DNA from 2 places in the Rhodococcus sp. W8901 genome. Region 2 is predicted to be linked to the other one. Evidence: riboswitches for the same ligand, from Rfam matches in the RefSeq annotation. Region 2 holds a riboswitch; the other holds the start of a gene.

Region 1 (10,996 bases), 2.8 Mb from region 2:
CGGAGTCTCCGCCGTTGGCGGTGACGAACGAGTTGATCCGGGACGCGGCCTGTCCGTAGATCGGTCCACAGGTGACGCCGGTCCGTACTCCGGCCTTGCACAGCTCGCCGTCCGGATTGGACGGCCCGATGCTGTCGATCCGCACCTCTGGTCCGTTCGAGGACAGGACCGCGTCCGGGTTGAGCTTGATCACCACGAAGTCGATGCTCGGATCACGGTATGCGATGGTTCCGATCGGATCTCCGGTCCCGGTCGACAGGAACCGGTAAACCGTTGCACCGTCCGGAAATTCAGTTGCTCCGCCCGCGACCGCGGAGACGCAGTGCCCCGCGGAGATCGCGATCTTGTTGCCGAGACTGTCGGTGCCGACGACTCCGAGGGTGCAGTACTCCTGGTTCTGCAGCGGGTTCGACGGGCCGGCATCGGGCTTCGCCGTCCAGGCGATGCCGTTGGAGATCGTTCCCGTTGCCGCCGATGCGGCAGGGGCGAGGGCCAGTGCCGGCACCAGGGCGGCGAATGCGGCGAGCGTGGCCAGCAGGACTCGTTTCGTCATCTTCTCTTCCTGTCGGATGACCATCCGGAGACGAGGTCGGGTACTGGTGAGGCAGCGAAGAACGCGCCTTCGGTCGGGTGTCGGAGGGCGCGGAGCAGGCTCGGAGCAGGCTCGGAGCAGACTCCGAGCGTCGACCGGCCCGGTATCTCTACGTGGTGGTGGCGCTGGTGCCGAATGGCCTCTCCGGTAACGCCGTAACAGAAGGATAACGAGGATGTCTCGATCCGTCGAGTGTTATCCGTTGTTCGTCTCTATCGGGTCTCAACCGACCGGTTGGCTTGGGCGGTAGTAACTTTCGGGATCGCGACGTGGAGACCGGCCGGTACTGCGCTCAGTCGGCGGTCTCCTGTTCCGCCAGCGCCCGGCGGGACTCTTCGTGCAGGATCTCGATGAGGTCGTGCTCGATCGCGGCGAACTCGGGCGACGTCATCACCGACAGTTCCCGGGGCCGCGGCAGATCGACGACGACCTCGCGGCGGACCGTCGCGGGCCGGGCCGAGAGCACGATCACCCGGTCGGACAGGAACACCGCCTCGCGGATGTCGTGGGTGATCATCAGCACCGTCCAGCGATAGCGCTGCCAGACGTCCTGCAGCCACGTCTGCATCTCGGTGCGGGTGAGGGAGTCGAGGGCGCCGAACGGCTCGTCGAGGAGCAGCACCTCGCGGTCCTGGACCACGGTCCGCAGCAACGCGGCCCGCTGGCGCATGCCGCCCGACAGTTGGTGCGGGCGCGCATCCTCGAACCCGGCCAGGCCGAACACGGGGAACAGCTCGGCCGCGCGCGCCCGCGCCTGCTTCCGGGGCATCCGCTGGACCTCGAGGCCCAGGGTGGTGTTGTCGATCACCGAGCGCCACGGGAACAGCAGATCCCTCTGCGGCATGTGGGCGCACGTCGGCGCTGCCACGGTCCCGGAGTCCGGGGGCTCGAGGCCCGCGACGATCGAGAACACGGTGCTCTTGCCGCACCCGCTGGGACCGATCACCGACACGAATTCGCCGGGACGGACCGCGAACTCGATGCCGTCGAGGACGCGGCGTGTGCCGAACGACTTGGTGACGTCCGACAGTTCGACGATCGGCCGCTCAGCCACGACGCGACTCCTGGGACCAGCTCGGCTGTGCGATCCACGGCGCCACGACACGTTCGATCGCGAACGTGCACAGGTACAGCGCGACGCTGATCGCCGCCGTCACCAGGACGGCGGCGAGCACCAGGTCGGTGCGGAACGAGTTCTTCTGGATGCTCATGTAGATGCCCAGACCGGAAGTGGCGCCGACGTATTCGGCGAACACCGCACCCACCACGGCGTAGGTGACGCCGATGCGCAGCGCCGTGAAGAACCGGGGGAGGGCGGACGGTAGCCGCACGTAGCGGAACTGCTGCCACCGGGAGGCACCCATGCTGCGCAGCAGCGCACCGGCCTCCCGGTCGGTCGAGGCGAACCCCTCGATCAACCCGATCGCCATGGGAAAGAACGTGGCCAGCGCGATCACCAGGATCTTCGGCAGCAGGCCGAACCCGAACCAGATGATCATCAGAGGCGCGATCGCGATGATCGGGAGGGTCTGCGAGATCACGAACAGGGGAACGAAAGCCCTGCGCAGCCACGGCGAGAAGTCGACGACGATCGCGAGCGCCCACGCCACCGCGAGGGACACCGCGAACCCGACGAGCGTCACCTGCAGCGTGGACCACGCGTGGACGGCGATGTCGTCGCGGTGCGCCCAGCCCTGTTCGAGGACCCGCGCCGGTGACGGCAGCACCTGCGGGCGGATCCCGCTCGCCGCGACATAGGCCTGCCATGCCGCGACGAGCGCGATCACCACGACGATCGCCGGCAGTAGCCGGCGCACCGCACCGTACATCGTGTGCGCTCCGTGACGGCGCCCATCGAGCGCTCCGCGCTTACGGCGCTGCGAGGTACTCATCGGTGAAGTACGTCGACCAGTCCGGCTCGGTGGTGAGTGGCTTGCCGTCGGGGCCTGCGAGCAGACCGTGCTCGAACAGGAAGCGGGAGTACCCCGACCACTGCTCGAGCGTCTGCGTGCCGACGCGCCCCGATGCGTCCTTCATGTAGTTGGCGGCCAGCATCCGCTGGCTCTCGAACACCAACTCCTCGTCGCTGAACACGCCCGGATTCGCGGCGATCAGTGCCTTGGCGCCACGGTCCGGATCGTCGGCGGCCACCTGGTAGCCGCGCTGCAGCGCCTGCACGAACTTGCGGGCCTGCTCGGGATGTGCGGCCAGCCACTCCTCGTTCCCGTTCACCACGATCGCGTACGCGTCCGGGAAGCCGTAGTCGGTGTAGTGGAAGTAGCGCATCGGGGTGCCGCGGCGGGCGGCCTCGACGCCCTCCCACGCGAAGTACGACACCGTGAAGTCGGCCTGCCCGCCGTACACCGCCTCGTACGCCGATGTTCCCAGCACGACCGTCTCGAAATCACCTGTTCCGCCGTCGTTTCGAATGACCTGACGGAGGATCTCGCGTTCGCCGGGGTCGCCGAACCCGGCGTAGGTCTTCCCGTCGAGGTCCTTCGGGCCGGCGAGATCGGCGCGGTCCGCCTTCACGCCGATGCCCGTCGCCCAGTGCTGCAACGGCGCCAGCACGGAGACGGTCTGCGCGCCCGCGGCACGCGAGAACGTCGCAGAATCCTGGAAGCTGGAACCGAATTCGGCGTTGCCCGAGTCGACGAGCGTGTCGGGGGACGTGTTGTTGTACGGCAGCACCTGGACGTCGAGTCCCGCGTCCGCGAAGAACCCCTCCTGCAACGCGACGTACAACCCGGTGTGGTTGGTGTTCGGTGTCCAGTCGAGGGCGAAGCGGATGGTGTCTCCGGAGTCGTCGCTGCCGCACCCGGTGAGGACGCTCAGTGCCGACGCGACGATCGCGGACGTCGCGAGGACCCTGCGCAGCCGGGACATCGACGTCACGACGCGGGCCAGGGCTGCGGGTTCAGGGCGGTGTCCCAGAACATGAACTCGTAGCGCGTGGCGATCACGAACGCGCGCGCCATCGCCTCCCGCTGCGCGGACGTCGTTGCCGCTGCCGCGACGTCGACCAGTCGGCGCGCGGTCTCGACGGACTCCTGGAACTCGGGGGCGTCGTACGTGGTGACCCACTGGGCGTACGGATGCGACGGGTCCGCCGCCAGCACCTCCGCGGCGCTCGCGGCGAGCTTGCGGCCCACCTCGCCGTAGATCCAGAAGCACGGCAACACCGCGGCGGCGGCCACGGCATACGACTCGGTGGCGGCGGTGGCCGTCAGGTACGACACATACCCGAGGCAGGCCTGCGAGTGTTCCGGCGTGGAGTCGCTCGCGGGCAGGACGCCGCCGGCGAGCAGGCTCTCGTGGAGTTCGGTCTCGACCACCGCGGCCGTCGACGCCGATGTGGCCCAGAACGCCGCGGTGTGCGGATCGGGGGACTTGGCGGCGAGCAGCGCGAGTGCCTTCGCGTACTCGGCCAGGTAGAGAGCGTCCTGTTCGACGTACGTGCGGAACACGTCGAGCGGCAGTGTGCCGTCGCCGAGACGACGCAGGAACTCCATGTCGTCGATCGCGCCGCGCAGGACCGCGGTGCGATCCCACAGGTGATCGGTGAAGCGCGCGTCGGCCGGTGCGGCGTCGTCGCTGGTGTGGACAGATTTGTCGTGGACAGGCGTGGTCATCGCCGTGACATCCCTTCGTCAGCATTACCTGATGCAGGTTCCCGGGTGTGATCTCAGCCCCGCCCGTGCGGAGCACCCCGTGTCAATGAACGAGCCGACCTTAGCACCGCCGGATTGGTACGTTGGCAGTCGGCTGTCAGCCTCGGTCGGCTGGCGGTCGAAGGTGAGGAGGGCCGCGTGATGGAAGCCGTGGAGATCGTCGAGACACAGGCACCCGACACACTCGTGGTGGAGACGCCGCTCGGTCCGATACGCGGATATGCCGACGGCTCGGTTTTCTCGTGGAAGGGGATTCCGTATTCGGCGCCGCCGACCGGTGAGCGCCGCTTCCGGCGCCCGAGTGCGCCGCAGCCGTGGACCGAGATCCGCGACGGCAGGGTGTTCGGTCCCATGGCGCCGCAGGGCCACGACACGTCGGTGCCGATCGACCCGGACCTGCGGATCGACGAGGACTGCCTGACCGTCAACGTGTGGGCGCCGCGGCCGGATGGGACGCCGCGGCCGGTGATGGTGTGGATCCACGGCGGCGCGTACTGCCTGGGGTCGTCGGCCCAGCCCATCTACGACGGCCGCCTGCTCGCCGAGCGTGGCGACGTCGTCCTGGTGACCTTCAACTACCGGTTGGGCACTCTCGGCTTCCTGGATCTGTCGTCGTTCACCACTCCCGAGCGGACGTTCGAGTCGAACCTGGGTCTCCGCGACCAGATTGCTGCCCTCGAGTGGGTGCGCGACAACATCCAGGCCTTCGGGGGTGACCCCGGTGAGGTGACGTTGTTCGGCGAGTCCTCCGGTGGCGGTTCGATCACGACACTGATGACGGTGCCCCGCGCGGAAGGCCTGTTCCACCGCGCGATCGCGCAGAGCCCGCCGTCGACGTCGGTGTACGGCGCGGAGCGGGCCGCGTCCGTCGCGGCACGGTTCCTCGAGATCCTCGATCTGCCGGCGGAACGGGTCGCCGAGCTCTGCGACATGCCGTTCGAACGCTTGGTGAAGGCGGGCGACCTCCTCGTCAACGAGGTGCCGACGAAGGTGCCGGGCACGCTGGCGATGGCGCCGGTCGTGGACCGCGACCTGGTCCCGCACTACCCGGTCGCCGCCTTCCAGAAGGGGTACTCGCACCGGATCCCGCTCATCATCGGCTCCAACAAGGACGAGGCGTCGATCTTCAAGTTCATGCGCTCACCGCTGCTGCCGGTCAGCGCCGAGGCGGTCCAGCAGATGTTCGCCGGACTCGCGCAGGACAATCCGGGCCTGTCGGCGCTGCGGCTCGCCGAGATCGTCGCCGCCTACCCGGACGGCGCGAAACCGCGGGGCGCCCTGGCAATCTCACGGGACGCGGCGTTCCGGATGCCCGCGCTGTGGGTCGCCGACGCGCACAGCCGCCACTCGCCCACGTGGGTCTACCGGTTCGATCACGCCGCTCCGATGCTCAAGGCGGCCCGCGTGGGCGCCGGGCACGCCACCGAATTGCCCTACGTGTTCGGCAATTTCGGGACACTCAACCCGGACCCGACCTTCTGGCTCGGCGGCCGCAAGACGGCGCTCGAGGTGGCGGGGCGGGTGCAGCGACGCTGGTTGGCCTTCGCGCGCCACGCGGTGCCGGCGGCCCTCGACGGTTCCAAGCACTGGGCGCCGTACATCGAGGAGACCCGATCCACCCTGCTGATCGACAGCCACGACAGCCTGGTGGCGGATCCCGACCACGCGATGCGCATCGCGTGGGGTGACGAGGTGATGGGGTTCAGCTAGTCGGGCTGGGTCACGCCTTCTTGACGACGCTCGACTTGAGCTGCATGGGGCCGATCCCGTCGACCTTGCAGTCGATGTCGTGGTCGCCGACGCCCTGGACCAGTCGGATGTTGCGGACCTTCGTGCCGGCCTTGATACCGGTGGGGCTGCCCTTGACCTTGAGGCTCTTGATCACCGTGACGGTGTCACCGTCGGCGAGGACGTTGCCGACGGAGTCCCGGACAACCCCGTCCGCGACGTCGTCCGATCCACCGTCGGAGGGGGTCCATTCGTGTGCGCACTCCGGGCAGATCAGGAGGGCGCCCATCTCGTAGGTGTACTCACACGAGCAGTTGGGGCAGGGCGGCAGGGGAGTGTCCACGTCGCGATCGTAGTGGGTGGGAGCGGATCAGCGGTGGTCTGGTTCGACGTCCGACAGGAAGCAGGCCGGGGTCGCCCGGGCTACGAACTCGTCGGCTGCGCGAGCATCCTGCCGAGCTTGCGCAGCTGCGATGTTGCGCCCCCGAGTGCGAACTCCGCCCGCTTGGCCGCGACGAAGTACCGATGAACTGGGTAGTCGAGAAAGATCCCGATGCTCGCGTGCACGTGAACCACAGTGTGAGCGAGGCGATGGCCAGCCTCCGCAGCCCAGAACTTGGCAGCGGCGATTTCGGCGTCTGCGGACAACTCCTCGGATTCGCGCCACGCTGCCTGCCACAGTGTCATCCGAATCGCCTCGACATCGATGTAGGCATCCGCCAGCCTCTGCCGGACGGCCTGGAACGAGCCGATCGGCTTGTCGAACTGCTTTCGGGTACAGGCGTAGTCGCTCGTCAGCTCCAGTGCCTGTTCGACGACACCGAGCTGGTAGGCGCATGTGGCGATGGTCGCGCGTCGGTGTGCCCACTGTGCGCCGCCGTCGCCCGGTGTACCGATGACAGCCGTGTGGTCGACAGTCACATCCTCCATTTCGAGCAGGGCGGCATCGGTGCCGTCGACCACGTGCTGCGCGCTGACCCGGACTCCGTCGATGTCGTGATCGACGACCACCAACATCGAGCCGTCTTCGGTGGTTGCCTCAACCAGAAAGGCATCGGCGAATGAACCTGAAGGAACAACGCTTCGTGATCCTCTCAGACACCAGCCGGCAGCCTTCTTCTCGGCGACGAACCTGTCATCCTCGGTGGCCAATGCCGGCGCGATGACCACGCTGCCGTCCGCGACCGCGCCTACCCACCGCTGGACTTGGGCGCTGTCACCGAACTGTGCGATTGCGGACGCCGCGACCGCGACGCTGGACAAGTATGGAACCGCAGCGACCGCCCGGCCGATCTCGATCAGTATCGAGCACTGTTCTAGCAGCCCGAATCCACCACCGACCGGAGCGGGTAGTGCTGCATCGAGCAACCCGGCCCGCATCATCGCCTGCCACAGTGGCCGGTCGAAACTGTTGCGGTCGACGGCACTTGTGGTGGCCGAACTCGTCAGCAGGTCACGAGTCAGACGCGACAGGTCGTTCTGCGCTTCGGTGAGACTGAAGTCCATGGATATCACACTCCTCGAGTAGGTCAGCGAGTGATGGGGAGTCCGAGCGCAGCTTTGGCGATGATGTCGCGCTGGACTTCATTCGTGCCGCCGCCGAAAGTCAGGATGAGCGACGAGCGGTGGAACCGTTCGATCCGGCCACGCAGCAACGCCGCAGGGGAGTTCGTCCGCACGATCGCGGAGTCGCCCAGTACCTCCATGAGTAGCCGGTATGCCTCGGTTGCGAGTTCTGTACCGAATATCTTTGTCGCCGAGGCCTCCGCGGGTCCGAGTTCGCCAGAGTCGGCTGCCCATGCGATTCGCCAGTTGCGAAGCTTGAGGTACTCGACGTGTGCGTGAACACGCGCCAGATGCAGTTGTGCCCACTCCGCATCGATCACCCGCGAGCCGTCGGCACGTTTGGTGTGGCGTGCCCACTCCAATACCTGGCGCAGCGACTCCTGAAGGGGAGCGGCCGATGTCAGCGCCACTCGCTCGTGGTTGAGCTGATTGGTGATCAACGGCCAGCCACCGTGTAGGTCGCCGACGACGTTGGACGCGGGCACCCGCACGTCGGAGTAGAAGGTCGCGCTCGTTCCCGGTCCCGCCATAGTACGAATCTTCGTCCAGGAGAAGCCCTCCGCCGAGGCAGGGACGATCAAGATCGACAGCCCGCGATGCTTGGTGGCCTCCTGATCGGTACGTGCCGCCAGCCACACATAGTCGGCGTACTCGATCAGGCTGGTCCAGGCCTTCTCGCCATTGATGACGTAACTGTCTCCGTCCTGACGGGCCGTGGTCCGCAACGATGCCAAGTCGGTGCCGGCCTCCGGCTCGGAATATCCAATCGAAAAGTGCAATTCGCCCTTCGCGATCTTTGGAAGGAAGAACGCCTTCTGCTCGTCGGTTCCGAATCGCATGATGGTCGGACCTACGGTGTTCACCGTCAGAAATGGGAAGGGGACCCCGGCCGCGGCAGCCTCATCGGTGAAGATCAGTTGATCCAGCATCGGGCGGTCCCGACCGCCGAACTCTTCCGGCCAGCCGACCGTCAGCCACCCGTCGTGTCCCAGCCGGCGAACAACCTCCTTGTAGGCGCTCGCATCACCGTATTCACCGCCCGGTCCGGCCAGGGCCTCCCGCAGTTCGGCGGTCATGAGTTCGGAGAAGTACCCACGAAGTTGCTTACGCAACTGTCCCTGCTCTTCGGTGAAGCTTATGTGCATCGGACCCTCGGCTCCTCCGTTGATTGGTCTCCGCATGCACCACGGCCAAACCCGGTGATGCGGCTTTCGAGACCAAAACTAGGACAGGTTGCAGGTATTGGTGAAGGCTTGTGCGGGGCAGGAAGATGCCGATCTCTTGGCAGCGAATTACCAGCGCGAAGGTTCGCCTGTGAGGCGTATCACTTGCGTTGACTTCGTCTCGGGTGGATCGCACTCTGTCAACTGGGGCGATCCGCGCGAATTCCGGGGGTGGGGAAATGACACACGACGGCATGATTGGTTCTTTCCATACAGAGAATCGCGAAGCGGGTGAGACGCAGGTTGACGTCAGTTGGTTACTCGCTGAGTCGCGCAGGTTGCTCGATCGCGCGATCGTCGAACACGACACGCGGAGGCAGGGTGGCTTCATTCGCATCTGTCCGGACGACCGTTGGGAACGCAACCTGCAGCATCTACTTCAGCGTGTCCGTGAGGAAGCCGTTCTGGCAGTGGCCTGCCCCCTACGAATGAAACCCAGCTACCAGGCGAGTCATCAGCTCGTCTCGGAGCATCTGGAAGCAGGCAAGCAGATTCGGCTGCTGTACTCGCCGGGTTATGCCGAAACACGTGACCATCGGTCGCTGGTTCAACAGACCACGCTCGAAGCGCAGATCAAGGTGGCCAATGCCGACTTTCACAACATGGTCATCGTCGACAGGAAGATTGCGGCAATCTGGGGCGATGAAGGTCGACAGCACCCCTATGGGTTCGTGATCAGCGATCCGGATCTGCTCAGGGCGATTCACCAGTTCGCAACTCTCATTTGGGCCTCGGCGCCTAGGTTGTCGGCGCATCTGGGCTTGCGTCGCGAGGGGTTCGACGAAATGTCACTGGCCGTATTGCGTGCGCTCAACCTGGGTCTCAAAGACGAAGTAGCGGCGCGCCGGCTGTTGGTGTCGCTGCGTACTTATCGTCGACATGTCGCCGGCATCATGGTCAGGCTCGGCGTCACCACCCGATTTCAAATCGGAGCCCGAGCGGCCGAACTCGGTCTTCTGTCATCGGGCGCAACCGCTTTCGACCCCAGTCGGACGTAGAGCGTGTGTTCGTGATCGGCCTCAGCGCGGCACCCGTGGCAGGCCTAGCCCATTCACGGCGATCAACTCGCGCTGGACCTCGTTCACCCCGCCGCCGAAGGTCAGAACCAGATTGCGCTTCGCCTGGACGTCAAGCCAGGTTGCCAACTCTGCTGTCGCCGGATCGGCGAGATCCCCATGCAGGGCAACGATCTGCTCGAGCTGATCGTAGAGTCGCTGAATTCGCTCGGACCCGAACACTTTCGTCGCCGAAGCATCGGCCGCACCGATCGGTGCGTTCGCCTCCGCGGCGGCGACCTGCCAGTTCAGTAGCTCATTGATCCGCTCGGTGGCCCGAGTCTCGATCAATGCCGAACGCACGTCCGGAATGTCGAGCCGGTCGTGTTGGGCGGCCCAAGCGTGGACCTGGTCGAACAGTCCACCGATCCTTCCCGCGGGACCGAGCATCACCCGTTCGTAGTTGAGCTGTGTGACGATCAATTGCCATCCCTGATTCTCCTCGCCGACAATCATTTGCGCTGGAACACGAACGTCGGAGTAATACGTCACATCGACGTGGTGTGCACCATCGGCAGTGATGATCGGTGTCCAGGTGAAGCCCGGATCGCGTGTGTCGACGATGAGTATCGAGATGCCTTTGTGCTTGGGCGCGTCGGGATCGGTTCGAACCGCGAGCCAGATGTAGTCAGCCGCATGGCCTCCCGTGGTGAACGTCTTCTGGCCGTTGACGACGTAGTGGTCGCCCACTCGAACCGCGGTGGTGCGAAGTGACGCGAGATCGGTCCCGTAGTCGGGTTCGGAGTATCCGATTGCAAAGTGGAGATCGCCGGACAAGATCTTGGGCAGGAAGAACGCCTTCTGCTCGTCGGTCCCGAACGCCTGCAGCGTCGGCCCGACGGTCTGCAATGTGACAGACGGTAGTTGAACGTCGGCGCGGTGAGCCTCGTTGACGAAGATGTGTTGCTCGATCGAACCGAAGCCGCGACCGCCGAATTCCTTTGGCCAGCCGACTCCGAGCCAGCCGTCGCGACCCATCCGACGGACCACGTCTCGGTAGACGGGGCCGTGCCGGTCGACAAGTGTCGTTGCCCGCTCATCGGGCGTCATCAACTGCTGGAAGTAGCGGCGCAACTCGTCCTGCAACGCGCGCTGAGGTGGTGTGAGTTCGATGAACGTTCCCTGGGCTGTGGCCTTCTCCGCGGGCTCTCGCTCGCTATC
Region 2 (10,996 bases):
GCAGTGGCGGGCCGCGGCCGTGGCCGTGGGGACCATCGCGGCCACCATCGGCGCGAGTTGGCTGGTGCTCCCGAACGATTCGTGGCAGTACTGGACCAAGACGTTCTTCGAGTCCACCCGCATCGCGCAGGACGAGCACCCGTCGAACCAGTCGATCCGCGGCGTGATCGCGCACCTGACCGGGAAGCCCGCGCCGACGGTGCTGTGGGTGGTGCTCGCGGCGATCGTCGTGGTGGTCAGCATGTGGATCGTGCTGCGTCTGCACCGCGGCGGCGAGCATCTCCTCGCGGTCACGGTCGCAGGGCTGAGCGCCGCGGCAGTCTCGCCCTTCTCGTGGAGCCACCACTGGGTGTGGTTCGTGCCGCTGCTCGTCTACATCGTGCACCGGGCACTGACGAACTGGTGGTGGTGGCTCGCGGCGCTCGTGATCGCGGTCGCGACCGGGGCCTGGCCCTACCGGTGGGACGAGTACGTCGTGGTGGTGGGGCTGTTCCTGTTCCCGCCGTGGTGGACCGTCGCCGACGTCCTGATGAACATCTACATCCTCCTCTACGTCGGAGTGTTGATCGGGGCCGGCATTGTCGCGGCCCGATGCACACCCGACGGAGTGCACGACCAGGTACCGGCCGCCGATGCGAACCGGACATAGTGTCACCATGTCGGGCATGCGTATTCGACATGTGATCGCCCTCGTCCCCGCCGCACTGCTGCTCCTGACGGGTTGCAGTGACAGCGAGGAGACCTCCGCGTCCGGCCCGTCGGCGACCACCTCCGTGCAGGGGACGGCCGCTCAGGACGACTCTGCCGCGCTCGACGCCGCGGTCAAGGAGATGTGCAGCCAGGTGACCGCCTTCCTCGACAGTTCCGAGGCCCAGGCGAAGGGGACTGGCGAGTCGTTCGACCGTGCGGCCCAGGGGCAGGCGTTCCTCGATCAGCTGAAGGCGAACTCGGCCGTCTGGGTCGCCTCCTACAACATGCAGGCCGAAGCGGTGGGCGCGCCGCCGCTCGACCCGAGTACCGCCACCTGGGAGGACATGCCCGAGGCGAGCCGCGCAATGATCGAGGACTCGGTCGACGGCGCCGTCTCCGGAACCTGCTGACCGAGGCGCCGAGCGGTGGTCAGCCGCGCAGCGCGTCGGACAGCGCCCGCGCGGCGGCCTCCGGGTCGTCGGCGGCAGTGATGGCGCGCACGACGACGATCCGGGTGGCGCCGGCTTCGAGGATCTGCGGCAGCCGCTCCTGGTCGACGCCGCCGATGGCGAACCACGGCCGCGTCGGAGCGGCGTCGGCCGTGCTGCGGACCAGTTCGATGCCGGACGCCGTCCGGCCCGGCTTGGTGGGGGTGGCCCACACCGGCCCGGTGCAGAAGTAGTCGACGTCCTCTTCGATCGCGGCGAGGCTGGCCTGCGCGCGGTTGTTGGTGGAGCGTCCGATCACGACGTCGGGGCCGACGATCCGGCGCGCGTAGTGTACCGGCAGGTCGTTCTGGCCCAGGTGCAGGACGTCGGCGCCCGCGGCGAGCGCGAGGTCGGCGCGGTCGTTGACGGCGAGCAGCGCGCCGTGCCGGCGGGCCGCGGCACCGATCACCGCGAGCGCGGCCAGCTCCTCCTTGACCTCCATCGGCCCGAGTTCGCGTTCGCCCGCCGAGCCCTTGTCGCGGAGCTGGACGATGTCGACGCCGCCGGCGAGTGCCGCTTCGACGAAGTGGGCCAGATCGCCCTTGTCGCGGCGGGCGTCGGTGCAGAGATAGAGGCGCGCGTCTGCGAGTCGCTCGCGGGGCGTCAGGCGCTTGACGGACTGGGAGGCATGCACACCTGGAACGGTAGTCTCTAATGCGGACGAATCAACACGGGAGTCCCAGGAGCGCAGACTGTGCGCGGGGCTGAGAGGGGGCCTGCCGGCCCCGACCGTCATACCTGACCCGGATCATGCCGGCGCAGGGAGTGAGGTGGAGAAAAGTTGACCCGATCGGTTTCCGTCGTGGGTGGCGGTGTCATCGGCCTGTCGATCGCCTGGCGTGCGGCGCAGCGCGGCTGGACGGTGAAGCTGCACGACCCGGCACCGGGAAGCGGTGCGTCGTGGGTGGCCGGCGGCATGCTGGCCCCGCTGTCGGAGGGCTGGCCCGGTGAGGAGAAGGCGCTGGCGCTGGGGGCGTCGTCGCTGCAGCGGTGGCCGGAATTCGGCGCCGAACTGGAAGCCGTCGCGGGGGTGACACTGTTCACGTCCGACGACTCGCTGACCGTCGCGCTGGACGCCGCCGACGCCGCGGACCTGCACACCATCGCCGAGTGGGTGGCAACGCAGGGGCACGAGCTGAAGATCTTGAACCGCGCGCAGATCCGGGAGTTGGAGCCGTCGCTGGGCCGCGGCATCCGCCTGGCGCTGCAGGCGCCCACCGAGTTGGCCGTCGACAACCGGCTACTGGTGCAGGCGCTGCGGACGGCCGCCGTCGCGGCCGGTGTGGAGCTGATCGAGCAGTCGGTGACCGACCTGGAAACGCTCACCACCGATCAGGTGGTGCTGTCGGCGGGATCGAACTCGGCGCAGCTGTGGCCGGATCTGCCTGTGCGTCCGGTGAAGGGCGAGATCCTGCGCCTTCGGGCCCGGCCGGGCGTGACGCCGGCGCCCCGGCGCACTATCCGCGGCAGTGTGCACGGCCGGCCGTCGTACCTGGTGCCGCGCGCCGACGGCATCGTCGTCGGTGCGACGCAGTACGAGTCGGGCCACGACACCCAGGTCACCGTCGCCGGGGTGCGGGACCTCATCGCCGATGCGGAGGCACTGATGCCCGCGATCGGCGAGTACGAGCTGTACGAGGCGAAAGCCGGTCTGCGCCCGATGAGTCCGGACAACATGCCGATCATCGGCCGCGTCTCGGATCGGGTGGTGCTCGCGACCGGGCACGGGCGCAACGGAATCCTGATGACCCCGGTCACCGCGGACGCGACTGTCGCGATTCTCGACGGCAACCCCCTGGCGGAGGCGGAAAGTGCCGCCGCCGAACGATTTTCACAGCAGACGTATGAGCGGGCATGAGTGAGGTTTGGATGAGTGAGTTGATCGGTATCACCGTCAACGGTGAGGACCACGAATTCGACGGGCCGCTGACGGTGGCCGAGTTGTTGGACCGGCTGGAACTGCCGCAGCGCGGCATCGCGGTCGCGGTGGACGGTGCGGTGTTCCCGCGCGGCCGGTGGACCGAGTCGGTGGGTCGCGGCTGGGAGATCGAGATCCTCACGGCGGTGCAGGGTGGCTGAGATGGGCAAGCTGACGATCGCCGACCGCACGTTCGGCTCCCGCCTGATCATGGGCACCGGCGGCGCCGCGAACCTCGCGGTGCTCGAGGAGGCGTTGGTGGCGTCGGGCACGGAACTGACCACCGTCGCGATGCGCCGCGTCGATGCCGCGGGCGGCACCGGGGTCCTCGACCTGCTGCGCCGCCTCGACATCGCGCTACTTCCGAACACCGCCGGCTGCCGCGGCGCGGCCGAGGCCGTGCTCACCGCGCAGCTCGCGCGCGAGGCGCTCGAGACCGATTGGGTGAAGCTCGAGGTGATCGCCGACGAGCGCACACTGCTGCCCGACGCTATCGAGTTGGTCAGCGCCGCAGAGCAATTGGTGGACGATGGATTCACGGTGCTGCCGTACACCACGGACGACCCGGTGCTCGCGAAGCGCCTCGAGGACGTGGGCTGTGCCGCGGTGATGCCACTGGGCTCGCCGATCGGCACCGGTCTGGGCATCTCGAACCCGCACAACATCGAGATGATCGTCGATGCCGCGAACGTGCCGGTGATCCTGGACGCCGGCATCGGCACCGCGAGCGACGCGGTGCTCGCGATGGAGCTGGGCTGTGACGCGGTGCTGCTCGCAACGGCCGTCACGCGCGCGAAGGACCCGGCGCTGATGGCGTCGGCGATGCGCGGCGCGGTCACCGCCGGCTACGAGGCCCGGCATGCCGGCCGCATTCCGAAGCGGTTCTGGGCGCAGGCGTCGTCGCCGATGTAGGGAGACACGCGGATCACGGATTGGTCGAAATACCTGGCCGAACGCGCGCGGGCGACATAGGCTCGGCAGCGACTGCTCCGTTGGTTCCAGTGCCGGGATAGGACATGCCATGTCGACGCTGAATGCAGATCTTCTTCAACTCCTCCGTTCGGATGTCGTGGCGTGGAACGCCCGACGTGACAAAATGCCCGACGCTCCGGATCTTCACGGGATGGATCTGTCGGGTGCCGACCTCGCCGGTGCCAACCTGACGGGCGCCAACATGGCGGGTATCGACCTGTCGGGAGCGGACCTCACGTCCGCGGAACTCGGCGGCGCCAACCTGACGGGAGCCAATCTCGCCGGCGCCGTCGCGGCGGACGCCGACTTCAGCAAGGCGTATCTGACGAACGCCAACCTGTCGGGTGCGGTGCTGACGCTCTCGTTCCTCACATCGACGTACCTGGCGCACGCGATCCTCGCCGGGGCGGACCTCTCGGGCGCGTACATGACCGGGGCGCACCTCGAGGACGCCGACCTGACGGGCGCCAGATTGGCGGGCGCGTACCTCGCGCACGCGGATCTGACCGGCGCGGTGCTCGCCACGGCCGACGTGAGTGGCGCAGATCTCACCGACGTGACGATGCCGGACGGCGCCGTCCGGGCCTGATCCGGGTAGTCCCCGACTCTGTCTCAGGGTTCGTGTCATCCCTGGGTATGACACGGATGTAGACCTGCGACCGATGCGCGGAGGTCCCCTCATCGGGCATTGTGGTCCCCATGATTGAAGTGAGGGGACTGACGAAGACCTACGGGTCGACGAAAGCGGTGGACGATCTCACGTTCTCCGTGAAGCCGGGCATCGTCACCGGCTTCCTCGGCCCGAACGGTGCCGGTAAGTCGACGACCATGCGGATGATCCTGGGCCTCGACAAGCCGACGTCGGGCACCGCACTGATCGAGGGGGTGCCGTACCACCAGCTGAAGCAGCCGCTGCGCACCGTCGGCGCGCTGCTCGACGCAAAGTGGGTGCACCCCAACCGGTCGGCCAAGGCACACCTGCAGTGGATGGCGGCGGCCAACTCGCTGCCCGCGTCGCGCGTCGACGAGGTGCTGCGCCTGGTGGGCCTGAGCGAGGTCGCGAACAAGAAGGCCGGCGGATTCTCGCTCGGCATGTCGCAGCGGCTCGGCCTGGCCGGCGCGCTGCTGGGCGACCCGAAGGTGCTGCTGTTCGACGAGCCGGTCAACGGTCTCGACCCCGAGGGCATCGTGTGGATCCGCAAGTTCATGCAGAGCCTCGCGGCGGAGGGGCGCACCGTTCTGGTGTCGAGCCATCTGCTGTCCGAGATGTCGCTCACCGCAGAGCATCTGGTGGTGATCGGCCGCGGACGGCTGATCGCGGACACCAGCGTCCGGGACTTCGTCGACCGCTCGTCGGATGCGTCGGTTCGGGTGCGCAGCCCGCAGCTCGACGCGCTGCGCAGTCTGCTCACCGCGCAGGGGTTCGCGGTCCGCGAGGACGCCGGTCTCGATCACCAGCCGGCACTGCTGGTGTCGGGCGTCGCGACCGACGACATCGGTGTGCTCGCCGGCTCCAACGGAATCGTCCTGCACGAGCTGTCGTCTCAGCAGGGCTCGCTCGAGGACGCGTTCATGAAGCTCACCGGTGACGACGTGCAGTACCACGCTCAGGTCGCCGGACAGCCCGCCGGCGCTGCGCAGAACATGGGAGGTGCGCTCCGATGAGCGTGTTGAATGCAGAACGCATCAAGCTGACGACCACGAAGTCGCCGATGTGGTGCAGCCTCATCGCTGTCGCCGCCAGCATCGGTTTCGCTGCGTTGGTCGGTGTCGGGTACAAGTCGTCCACCGACTCGGGCGACAACCCGTTCGGCGAGTTCACCGCCTCCGCCACCCAGGTCGGAGCCGTCCAGTTCGGTTCGATGCTGGTGATGATCATGGCGGCCCTCGCCGTCACCACCGAGTACCGCTTCGGCGTCATCCGCACCACGTTCCAGGCGATCCCGAACCGGACGCAGGTGATCGCCGGCAAGGCGCTCCTGCTGGCGGGGTTCGCGGCGGTGCTGGGCCTGGTCATCGCGCTGGCGTCCTTCTATCTAGGGCAGGCCACCTCCGGCGTGAGCTTGTCGATCAGTGAGGGCGACAATGCTCGCGAACTGTTCGGGGTGCCGATCTACTTCGCGCTGGTCTCGGTGCTCGCGGTGGGCGTTGGAACGCTGATCCGCCAGTCGGCGGGCGCGATCTCGCTGCTACTGCTGTGGCCGCTGGTGATCGAGAGTATGGCGACGCTGATTCCCAAGGTGGGCAAGTACATCAGCGAGTTCGGCCCGTTCAACAACATGAACCACTTCCTCGGAAACGGTGGCAGCGTTGACTTCCACTGGGGTCCGTGGGGTTCGCTGCTCTACTTCGCGGCATTCGTCGCGATCGTGTTCGGCGCGGCCCTGTTCCTGGTGAACAAGCGCGACGCCTGACCGTTCCCGCCTACGACGAGGGTCCCGCACCGATACCGGTGCGGGACCTTCGTCGCGTTCGGCGGCACGGGGCGGCCGCGGCGGTTACGCTTCGCCGCATGCGAATGAGGGCGGCGTTCGTGACGGGCCTGGCCGGTGTGCTGATGCTGTCGGGGTGCAGCGATCCCGACGACCTGAGCTCTCCGATCGACGGCCCCGGGCTGGCGGCAGCGATCGACACCGACGCGGTGATCGGCGACCTCGAACAGCTCGAGCTGATCGCCACCGAGAGCGGCGGCAACCGCGCGGCCGGCACACCCGGCTACGGCGCGAGCGTCGACTACGTGGTGGGGCAGCTCGAGCAGGCCGGATTCGATGTGGAGACACCGGAATTCGACGTCGACATCTTTCAGGTGACCACGCAGACACTGCAGGTGTCGGGCCGGGACGTGCCGGTGAAGGCGCTGACGTACTCGCCGGCCACCCCGCCCGGGGGACTGCAGGCCCGGCTGGTGCCGGTGCCGTCGGACGACACCCCGGGCTGTGAGGCCACCGACTACGACGGTCTCGATGTCACGGGCGCGGTGGCGCTGGTGGATCGCGGGTCGTGCCCGTTCGCGCAGAAGCAGCAGGTGGCGGCCGATCGGGGTGCGGCGGCGATCCTGGTGGTCAACAACGAGGACGGCCCGCTGACCGGTGGCACGTTGGGCGACAAGGACGCCGCGCGGATCCCCGCCGGTGGCATCGGCAAGGCCGACGGGGCGGCACTGCGTCAGGGCGGCGACGCGACGCTGACGATCGACGCCACCGTCGAATCCTCCAAGTCCCGCAACGTGATTGCGCAGACGAAGACCGGCGCCGACGACAACGTCGTCATGGTGGGGGCGCACCTGGACAGCGTCCGGGAGGGGCCGGGTGTCAACGACAACGGTTCGGGCGTCGCGGCGCTGCTCGAGACGGCGCGGCAGCTCGGCGCGACGCCGAACGTCGACAACGCGGTGCGGTTCGCGTTCTGGGGCGGTGAGGAGATCGGACTGCTCGGCTCGGAGGCGTACGTGAACGGTCTCGACGCCGCCGCACGCGGCGACATCGCGATGTACTTGAACTTCGACATGGTCGGCTCGCACAATGCCGGCTACCTCGCGTACGACGGCGACAACTCCGACAAGGCGGGCGAGGGCCCGGGGCCGGAGGGGTCGCCGGGCATCGAGCGCACGTTCGACGCGATCCTGCTGCAACTGGGCATCTCGCCGGACGGCACCGACTTCGACGGCCGCTCCGACTACGGGCCGTTCATCGCTGTCGGAATCCCGGCGGGCGGGTTGTTCACCGGCGCCGACGAGAACAAGACCACAGCTCAGGCCGAGAAGTGGGGCGGTGAGGCCGACACTATGTTCGACCCGAACTACCACACGTCACAGGACACGCTCGCGAACGTCGATCGTCGGGCGCTGGCCCTCAACGCCGAGGCCGTGGGGTACGGCGTCGGGCACTACGCACAGTCGATCGACGGTCCGAACGGGGTGCCGGCGGCCGGTGACGCGCGGACGGCGGCCCGTGCCGATGCCGGGAAGTAGGCGCCGAAAGCGGCGTCACGCGGCAGTTCTGCGAGATGACCGGCCCGCGATTATTCTTGCCGGGGTGAGTGACGACCCTCAGGGAGACGGCGCCACACCGGAACCGGTCGAGACCGATTCCGGCGCCGTGAGTGGGCATGCCAAGGTGACGGGCTCGGTCGCGAAATGGGTCCGTGACGCCGACCGGCAGCCCCAGCTGGTCGATGCCGTCCGGCGGATCCGGCAGGCGCTTCCCGGGGATCCCGCGTTCGGTGATCCGCTGTCGACGGCCGGTCCGGGCGGGGCCCGGGCGGCGGCCCGCATGATCGACACCGGGCCGGGTGCGTCCCGCGAGGTGAGCATGGCGGCACTCCAGGTGCTGCAGGCGATGCTCGAGAAGGCATGGGGCGGTCCGGCGAACGGCGAGGTCACGATCGTCTTCACGGATCTGGTGGGGTTCTCGAGCTGGTCGCTGGGCGCCGGTGACGGCGCCACCCTGGGTCTGCTGCGGGAAGTGGCGGCCACGGTGGAGCCGCCGATGATCGAACGCGGCGGCCAGGTGGTCAAGCGGCTCGGCGACGGGCTGATGGTGGTGTTCGACCATCCGGACAAGGCGATGGAGGCGGTGTTCGCGGCCCGCGCGGCGCTCGCGACGCTGGACCACCACGGTTACCGCCCGCGCATGCGCGTCGGCCTGCACACCGGGCTGCCGCAGCCCATCGGCGCGGACTGGTTCGGCGTGGACGTCAATGTCGCAGCCCGGATGATGGAGCTCGGCGGCAACGGGAACGTCGTGATGTCCGGCAACACCTACGACGCGATCGGGGAGGAGCGGCTCGCCGAGCTGGGCCTGGTGGCCAAGCGGTACCGCCGCGGTCTGCTGGCGGCGCCGCAGCGTGGGGTGCCGGAGGACCTGCGGGTGTTCGTGCTGCGACCGGCGCCCGCACCGCGGTGACGCCGCAGCCGGACGATTCCGACGAGTTCGGGAAACGGTTGCCGCCCCCGTCACCCGGCGCGCACACTGAGGACGTGGCCGAGTCCGAGCATCCACAGCGAACACCCTTCTACGGGGTGCTGATGATCATCGCGGCGTTAGCGGCGGCGATCGCGGTGAGCTACTACGGGCCCACGTGGTTCCGGATTACCGTCTACATCCTCGCGGTGCCGGTGGTGGCGGTCGGTTTCGTCATGACTTTGCGCGACTATTCGCGCTGATCAGGCGTTTTTCGGATCCAGTCGCCACAGCGGCGAGACCGGCCCGTGCCCGGCGCCGAGGTCGTACGACGCCTCGAGGCACTTGGTGACCCACTCCTTGCCGAATGCGACCGCGTCGGGCATCGCGTAGCCGTTGGCGAGCGCGCACGCGACGGCCGCGGCGAGGGTGTCGCCGCCGCCGTGGTCGTTGCCGGTATCGATCCGCGGGCTGGTGAACTCGTGGAAGGTGTCGCCGTCGAACAGCAGGTCGGTGCTCGACGTCGACGAGCGCAGGTGCCCGCCCTTGACCATCGACCACTGCGCGCCGAGTGCGTGCAGGGCCTCGGCGGCGCGGCGGGCGCTGGCGTCGTCGACCACCTCGATGCCGGTGATGAGGCGCACCTCGTCGAGATTCGGTGTCACGAGCGACGCGATGGGGATGAGGGTGTTGCGGACGGCGTCGAGCGCCTCGGCGTGCAGCAGCGGATCGCCGTGCATGGACGCGCACACCGGGTCCACCACCAGCGGGATGGAGCCGTCGCGGCCGATTCCGACCTCGGTGCACACCTGCGCGACGGCCTCGATGATCGCGGTGGACGCGAGCATGCCGGTCTTGGCGGCGGAGACGCCGATGTCCAGGGCGACGCAGCGCACCTGTGCGGCCACCGTCTCGGGCGGGATCTCGTGAAATCCGCTGACGCCCACCGAGTTCTGCACCGTGACCGCGGCGACCGCGACGCACGCGTGTACCCCGCACATCGCCATGGTGCGCGAATCGGCCTGGATGCCCGCGCCGCCGCCGGAGTCGGTGCCGGCGATGGTGAGGGCGCGGATCGGGGTCTGGCCGGTCGGCGTCAGGGGCAGGTAGTTCACGGCCTCGAGCCTACCCATGTGACCGGGTGCGACGGACGGTGGTGTGAGGGGCGCGGTGAAGCTCGAGTGCTGGGACGTCCACGACGTGACTCGTCCCGGTGCCGGAGGGATGCCGGCACCGGGACGAGGTCAGCGGTGGATCAGATGATGCGGGTGGATCAGGGTTCGACCAGCTCCCAGTCGGCCACGTTGTAGACGGCGCTCGTGGTGGACAGGGAGTTGCCCGTACCAGCGGAGGGCAGACCCGCCCGCAGGTTGACGGCCCAGTTCAGCGAGCCGAGCGATCCGCAACCGGTGGCGCCGGGAACGGCGAAGTCGGTGATGGTTTCGGCGGGGATTTGGGGTCGCTCGGGTCAGGCTCAAAAATGAACTGCAGTACAACTATTGGAGCGGATCGGCATACGTGTGTGCCCGGGCGAATCGGTCCGTGCCGGCCACGGCCAGGTCTGTCATGCCCGGATCGCCGGAGAAGTGGCCGGCCTCGTCCACGAGATGCAACTCGGCATCGGGCCACGCTGCGGCCAGCGCGCGGACGCTGTCCGCGGGGCAGCTGATATCGCGCATGCCGTGCACCAGGACGCCGGGGATGCCGTGGAGTCGGTGCGCGTCGCGCAGGATCTGCCCGTCGGGGAGGAAAGCCGCATTGCTCCAGTAGTGGGTGACCAGGCGCGCGAAGCACATTCGGAACGTCGGGTCGTCGTAGCGCGGATCGGCGCGGTGCTCGGGACGCACCCGCACATGGGCATCCTCCCACGCGCACCAGTCCCGTGCCGCCTGCTCGCGCACGGCCGGATCGGAGCTCTCGAGCAGCCGGCTGTAGGCGGCGGCGAGGTCGCCGTCACGCCACTCGGCGGGCACGCCGTCGCGATAGCGCGCCCACTGCTCCGGAAAGTGCACGCCTACACCGCGGGT

What was found. Region 2 has a riboswitch for thiamine pyrophosphate ahead of thiO (glycine oxidase ThiO). Riboswitches for the same ligand answer to the same signal wherever they lie in the genome.
Region 1: another riboswitch for thiamine pyrophosphate. It lies ahead of HUN07_RS09275 (TenA family protein); the one in region 2 lies ahead of thiO (glycine oxidase ThiO).

The regions. Positions count from the first base shown of each region.
Region 1 covers NZ_CP054690.1:1,935,911-1,946,906, forward strand. The annotation lists gene HUN07_RS09255 (hypothetical protein) at 1-553, opposite strand, end outside; gene HUN07_RS09260 (ABC transporter ATP-binding protein) at 885-1,646, opposite strand; gene HUN07_RS09265 (ABC transporter permease) at 1,639-2,421, opposite strand; gene HUN07_RS09270 (ABC transporter substrate-binding protein) at 2,462-3,487, opposite strand; gene HUN07_RS09275 (TenA family protein) at 3,484-4,224, opposite strand; TPP riboswitch at 4,218-4,314, opposite strand; gene HUN07_RS09280 (carboxylesterase/lipase family protein) at 4,405-5,973, shown strand; gene HUN07_RS09285 (zinc ribbon domain-containing protein YjdM) at 5,984-6,334, opposite strand; gene HUN07_RS09290 (acyl-CoA dehydrogenase family protein) at 6,415-7,497, opposite strand; gene HUN07_RS09295 (acyl-CoA dehydrogenase family protein) at 7,521-8,702, opposite strand; gene HUN07_RS09300 (hypothetical protein) at 8,960-9,778, shown strand; gene HUN07_RS27410 (acyl-CoA dehydrogenase family protein) at 9,800-10,996, opposite strand, start outside.
Region 2 covers NZ_CP054690.1:4,730,569-4,741,564, reverse strand. The annotation lists gene HUN07_RS22215 (glycosyltransferase 87 family protein) at 1-649, shown strand, start outside; gene HUN07_RS22210 (hypothetical protein) at 666-1,100, shown strand; gene thiE (thiamine phosphate synthase) at 1,120-1,812, opposite strand; TPP riboswitch at 1,839-1,960, shown strand; gene thiO (glycine oxidase ThiO) at 1,960-3,036, shown strand; gene thiS (sulfur carrier protein ThiS) at 3,048-3,257, shown strand; gene HUN07_RS22190 (thiazole synthase) at 3,259-4,008, shown strand; gene HUN07_RS22185 (pentapeptide repeat-containing protein) at 4,193-4,657, shown strand; gene HUN07_RS22180 (ABC transporter ATP-binding protein) at 4,768-5,733, shown strand; gene HUN07_RS22175 (ABC transporter permease) at 5,730-6,482, shown strand; gene HUN07_RS22170 (M20/M25/M40 family metallo-hydrolase) at 6,581-8,038, shown strand; gene HUN07_RS22165 (adenylate/guanylate cyclase domain-containing protein) at 8,103-8,972, shown strand; gene HUN07_RS22160 (hypothetical protein) at 9,047-9,232, shown strand; gene thiD (bifunctional hydroxymethylpyrimidine kinase/phosphomethylpyrimidine kinase) at 9,233-10,084, opposite strand; gene pip (prolyl aminopeptidase) at 10,466-10,996, opposite strand, start outside.